2 linked regions of the Granulicella sibirica genome follow. The protein of the gene in region 2 interacts with the protein of the main gene of each other region in a pairwise test. Links are inferred from orthologs where the notes say so. Each region holds a gene or a part of one and is shown on either strand. Other genes may lie near its edges.

Region 1 (3,036 bases), on a different replicon or contig from region 2:
CAAACCAATCCGCAAGCATCGGTTGCACCAGCCTCGCCGCAGCCTCGTAGCTCTTGAACGCCTCATCCTGCTCCGTCACTGCCGACAGCAGCCCACCCTCCGCAATCGTCTCCGGCTTATCCGTCACGAACAGGCTCAGCGTCCGGAACCCAAGCGTCTCCATCGGAAACTCCGCGGTCGCAATCCCCGGCGACTCCGCAACCGGCACATTCTGGTTCTCGCTATGTGCAGTCAACTGCTCCAGCCGCCCGCAAAAGTAAGCCGAGTGCGGAGCCTCGCCAACGTACTCGATCGCCAGCCGCAGCCGCCCCGTCGTCTTCTCGTTCCGATACCGAGCCCGCCCAATCGCCTGCACAAACTTCGCTCCATCCCCCAGGAACACTGGCGCAGCCGCCACCGGATACCAGAGCACTTCACCAAATCCACGCAGAGACGTCCCGTCTCGCCCGATCTCATCCCAATCAGCCTGCCGTGCCTGCTGTGCCGGAGCCCCGATCCGGTCCAGCCGCCCCGAACTCTGCCCGACGGTCCCCGAATACACCGCCGCAAGCTCATACGACGCACCCGGAGCCAGCGCCGCCGGAAGCGTCACCACCGCCTCACTTACCTTACCCGTGTGATCCGCATCCGTGTCGGTGGTGTGCTGCAGAAACGCCAGCTTTCCTTGGCCACCCGCTACCTGTCCTGAGAAACTCTCCCATCGCAGCGAAGAAGACACCGAAAGTACAAGCCGCGTCAGCGGCACGGCCCCATCATTCCGAACCGTCATCCCAACCCGAACCGCAAGCTCAGCGGACGCAGGCGTCAAATGCACATCGAAGTCATAAGCCAATACGGTCAACGCATCCCGCTCCGCATCGGTCACCTCCGGCAGAATCTTCGCATCCTCCGGAATCGCCACCTTTGACGTCCCCGCCGCAGTCGAACCGTCCCGCGAAAACAGCACTTTGCCTTTCGGCGGAGGCATAGGCTCTGGCTGCCCTTGATCCTGCCCATCGGTAGCTGCGGGAGCTGTTGGCGGTGCCGTCGCTTGTCCGAACAAACCCATCGGCAGGCAAAGCGCACCCGCCATCAACCACGTCTCAGCAACCGGAAACTTCGTCAAGAACCCAACCCTTTCAACTTCTTCGGAGCAGCCGGAGCCTTCACCACCGGAGCCTGCCTCCTCTGCCGCACGGCCTCGTACATCACCACCGCACCCGCAACCGACACATTGAGAGACGAAACCATACCCGCCATCGGTATCCGCAACAGGTGATCGCACGTCTTCTTCACCAGGTCGTGAAGCCCCGCGCCCTCGCGCCCAAGCACAAGAACGCAGTCCGTCTTGAAATCGAAGTCCATGTAATCTGGCGTCCCCCGTTCATCAAGCCCGATCACCCACACATTGTTCTTCTTCATCACCTCGAGCGCCCGAACAAGATTCGTCACCCGCGCGATCCGGATATGCTCCGAAGCCCCCGCCGACGTCTTCGCTACGGTACCCGTAATCGGAGCCGACCGCCGCTCCGGCAGGATCACGCCATCCACCCCGATCGCATCCGCCGTCCGCAGCAGCGCCCCGAGGTTATGCGGATCCTCGATCCCATCGCACGCCAGGTAGAACCGCTTTCGGTCCTCCTGCTCCGCTCCTTTCGACCGCTTCAAAAGATCCTCGACCGAAAGAAACGCCCGTTCCTTTACGACAGCCAGTACACCCTGGTGCTGATCCGTCTTCGCCAACCTGGTCATCTGCTCGCGGGATTCCATCGTCACCGAGACACCCGAAGCCCGGCATAGTGCGATCAACTTCTCCAGCCGCTCGTCCCGCCGCTCCCGCGACACAATCACCGACTCCAGCGCCCGTGCACCCGACCGAATCGCCTCCTCCACGGGATGCACACCATAAAGAACTTCCATCCAATCAGTTTACCGCCGCTCGAACCGACGAATTGCCGCAGTCCAGACAACCTTCAGCTATTCTTAACAGTGATTCGAGACTTTTTCCGAAGGGGGGTCGTCGAATGAGTGTGCTCGCTTCTTCCATGACCTTGACCGCGGCGCAGCTCGCCACCCATGTTGCGAACAACCAGCGCGAAAACGCTGCGATCGCGCGCGGCCTGAAGAAGCAGGATCCCGAGCTCCTCGATCACCTCATTGAGCTCTATCAGCACCGCCTGCTCCGCTACCTCATCTTCCTGACCGGTCGTCGCGAAGTCGCCGAAGACCTCTTCCAGGAGACGTGGATGCGCGTTCTCATTCGCGGGGGCCAATACGACGGCCGTGCCCGCTTCGATACCTGGCTCTTCACGATCGCCCGCAATCTCGTCATCGACCTCTCCCGCAAGCGCACCATGTCCTCGCTCGATGAGATGAGCGAAGGCGGAGACGATGAACGCCCCTTCGAGATCGTCATGGAAGGCCCTTCGCCGCTTGAGCAGTTCCAGGCCCGCGAGAACGCTGCCGAACTCTCCGAGGTCCTTCTTCTCCTAGAACCCAACTATCGCGAGGTCCTCGTCCTTCGCTTCCACGAAGAGCTCTCGCTCGAAGAGATCGCCGGCGTCACGCGCGCGCCGCTCTCTACCGTCAAGTCCCGCCTTTACCGCGGACTGGCAGCCCTCAAGCCCGAGATGGAGCGTATCCGCACGCTCCGGCCCGCACGGGAGGGCGCACGATGATTCCAGTTCCAACCAAGCCGGACGCCTTCTCCCCGGCTTCTGACCCGACCAACCGCGCCTCTGTGGTCAATCGAACCCATCGCGTCGTCCGCGAACGCGCCCGCAACCTTCAGGCTCAGCGCAGCCGAAACCGCGCCCTTTTCGCTCCGCTCGTCATCGCGTCCTCGCTGGTGATCATCCTCATCTCCACTTTTTGGATCATGTTCGACGAGTATGAGCTCTCACCCACCGATGTCCGATTCCACTTGCCTCTTCTCCTGATCTGGTTCCTGCCCGTAACCGGAGCCCTCTTGATCGTGGCCCTCGTGCGCCGCATTCGCTCCCGTTCCGCCGGAGGGGAGACACGATGACCATGCCTTGGAACAAGAATCCTGAATCT
Region 2 (2,948 bases):
CGAAGCGCCCGTCCTCAACAAGCTTCTCCGCCGCATCGAGATACAGTTCGCCAACCGCCCCGCCACACTCGACCTTCTCTACGTGAACAGCGAGCACGCCAATTTGGTCGATGCGCACCCTGCCTTCACGCGGCTCTTCTTCGGACCAGTCCCCATGTCCCCCGAAGATCATGCCGCCGACCTGGCCGCAATAGCCGAGCAGACCATGTACGGCTCAACCGGCGACGAAGAGTGTGCGATCTACCGATACACCGGCCGCGCGAAGACGAAGACCGGCTAACCCCGCCACTTCAACTCCAGCAGCCTTTCGCTCTCGACCTCGCCAAGCGCCATCGCCACTTCGGCATCAGCCGCTTCGACCAGGCTCGGAAACTTCTCGCCCCATTCGACTACCACAAGCGACCCAGGCTCCTCGACCATCTCTTCGATGCCAAGCGTAGCCAGCTCCCGCTCCGTCTCCAGGCGGTAGACGTCCAGGTGATACAGCCTCACCTTGCGCCCCTGAAAAGCATGCACAAGCGTGAACGTAGGACTGACGACGTCCTCCTCCTCAGCCGCTCCAAGCGCCGAGGCGATCCCCTTCACCAGCGTCGTCTTGCCCGCCCCTAGATCCCCGCGGAGGATGACCAGCTTGCCCGCCTTCACCAGGATCTCCGACACCATCTCCCCCAGCGCGAGCGTCCCGTTCACGCTCCTGGTCTTGAGCTTCTTCTCCCGCGTCCACTCCCTCATTCATGCACTCCCGCCAGCCAGGTAAACCCATCCTCGTCACGGACCCGGTACCGGAAGGCGTCGCTCAGATGGGACACCGTATCGGTCGCAAGCACCGTATGCTCGTCCATCGCATGCGCCGCGAAGTCTCCAGCAAGCCCGTGCAGATACACAGCCGCCTCAACCGCCCGCGCCACATCCTGCGGAAACTGAGCAATCATCGCGGCAACGATCCCCGTCAAAATATCGCCGCTCCCACCCTTCGCCATCGAAGGATTCCCGGTCGTGTTCACCGCGATGCTCCCATCGGGATGCGCGATCAACGTCCTCCACCCTTTCAGCACAAGCGTCACCCCATGCTCCGTCGCAAACTTCCGCGCCAGCCCAATGCGATCCGCCTCAACCTCTTTCACCGTCATCCCCGCAAGCCGCCCCATCTCGCCCGGATGCGGAGTCAGCACAACCGTCCTACCACCCGCCGCGGCACTCTTCAACAACTCCGTCTTCCCCGCAAACGCATTCAAGGCATCAGCATCGATTACCACCGGCATCGTCGTCTTCGCCACCAACGCCCGCGCAAACTCCGACGCCTCCCCTCGCGTCGAAAGCCCCGGCCCAACAGCAAGCACCGAGATCCCCTTGATCAGCGTCGCCAGCTTTTCCTCTTCAAGATTCGCCATTGAAGCCTCGCCAGCGTCTCCCTCGGCGAGAGCCCGTACCATCAACTCCGGCGTCACCCTCCCCACCTCGTTCGCGATCATCTTCGGCACACCAGCCGTCACCAGCCCCGCACCCGTCCGCAGCGCCGCGAGTGAACTCATCGAAGGCGCGCCAAACGTCCCGTAGCTCCCACCGACAAGCAGCACATGCCCAAACTTGCCTTTATTCCCATTGATATCCCGCCAGGCTTCCGCGATCGCCTTCGACTCACCCGCCCAACTAACCCGCCCAGCCGACTGGATCGCCTCATCCGGCGACCCGATCTCCGCCACCACCACCGGCCCAAACGCATCGCCCGACACCCGCGACGATGCCAGATGCCCAAACACGTGTGCCATCTTCGGAGCCGTAAAGGTCACGACCGCATCCGCTCGGAAAGCACCTTCCGCATTCTGTTCAACCGAATCCGCATCCCAGCCTGAGGGCAAATCGACCGCCACCACCGGAGCCGTGAGCCGGCTAACCCGTTCCTGGGCAACGGCAGCCACTCCACGCAACGGTGCTTTGAAACCCGTCCCAACCACCGCATCAATCAGGAGCTCCGCCCCTTCAAGTGCCGCGCTCTGCTCAAATAATTCTTCTTCCCCAGCGCAGAACTCGATCAGAACGGCTGGTCCGTCATCGTCACCCGTCGCAGCGCCACGAAGGTCATCCAGCATCTTCGCAGGAAGACCCTTGATATCACCCTCCGCGGCCAGCAGAAGCACCGTGACCTCGCATCCTGCGAGCGCGATCAGGCGAGCCGCAACCAGCCCATCCCCACCGTTATTGCCTTTCCCGCAAATTACGGTCACGTGCTTCGCCTCGGGATACTCCCGCAGGCAGAACCGGGCCACCGCGTCTCCGGCCCTTTCCATCAGCTCCTCAAGCGGAATCCCAAACTCCTCCTCGGTTCGCTTGTCTACCGCGCCCATCTCCGCCGCCGTCAGAACCTGCATCATGGTCATAAATCCTCATCTCTATGATGAAGGAAACCGGCGATGCGCGTCCTGGTTTAGGGCTGCGCGTAATATCCATCCCGCGTCCGCGCAATGAGCCCAGGCTTCTCCACCTTCACCTCGATGTGGTGATATTCATCTGGCTTGTCCGCCGGAGCCGGTTCGAACGATATCTGGTAGTAGGCGTCCGTATCCGAGACGGCTTTCTGGAGCATTGCCCTGACATCGTTGCTCGAGGTCAGCGTAAGGCCGCCGCTCTGCCGCGCCAGCACTTGTAGACCCAGGTCTCCCAGATCCGTCTTTCCCGAATTGGGTACCCCCTTCAGGTAGTTCTCGTAGTAGAAGGCTGCCGAGAGATTCTCCGTCGGACCAAGCGGGTTCAGATTGTAGAGAGTAATTCCGGCCTCGCGCATCGCGGTCGAGGTATCGACGATTGTCCGAAAGATGCGTTCGCGCTCCTTCATCGAAAGATCGACACCTGCTCCCGAAAGCAGCGGCCACCCGGGCGAGACCCACAGAACGAGCTTCCGTCCGGGACGAGGCCCTTCGCGCGCCATCAACTGCCGAAGCGCCTCGAGC

Evidence for each region. Proteins that work in one complex are often made in the same cells at the same time.
Region 1: the proteins of GRAN_RS13765 (region 2) and rlmB interact in binary tests that used the Escherichia coli proteins (3 or more experiments, as listed by UniProt). The link is inferred for Granulicella sibirica from one-to-one orthologs.

The regions. Positions count from the first base shown.
Region 1 is NZ_RDSM01000004.1:224,176-227,211, reverse strand. What follows is about bases 1-2,965. They hold rlmB (23S rRNA (guanosine(2251)-2'-O)-methyltransferase RlmB), read right to left. Parts: upstream 1,900-2,965; coding sequence 1,102-1,899; downstream 1-1,101. Other genes in these bases: GRAN_RS22455 (hypothetical protein), read left to right, coding at 2,654-2,965; GRAN_RS22460 (RNA polymerase sigma factor), read left to right, coding at 2,025-2,657; GRAN_RS22470 (M1 family aminopeptidase), read right to left, coding at 1-1,105. In the rest of the region: more of GRAN_RS22455, read left to right, coding at 2,966-3,007; GRAN_RS22450 (zinc ribbon domain-containing protein), read left to right, coding at 3,004-3,036. UniProt on the Escherichia coli protein: Specifically methylates the ribose of guanosine 2251 in 23S rRNA.
Region 2 is NZ_RDSM01000002.1:690,178-693,125, reverse strand. Bases 54-2,930 are described here. They hold GRAN_RS13765 (NAD(P)H-hydrate dehydratase), read right to left. Parts: upstream 2,379-2,930; coding sequence 729-2,378; downstream 54-728. Other genes in these bases: GRAN_RS13760 (VWA domain-containing protein), read right to left, coding at 2,426-2,930; tsaE (tRNA (adenosine(37)-N6)-threonylcarbamoyltransferase complex ATPase subunit type 1 TsaE), read right to left, coding at 277-732; GRAN_RS13775 (class I SAM-dependent methyltransferase), read left to right, coding at 54-280. Outside these bases: more of GRAN_RS13775, read left to right, coding at 1-53; more of GRAN_RS13760, read right to left, coding at 2,931-2,948. UniProt on the Escherichia coli protein: Bifunctional enzyme that catalyzes the epimerization of the S- and R-forms of NAD(P)HX and the dehydration of the S-form of NAD(P)HX at the expense of ADP, which is converted to AMP.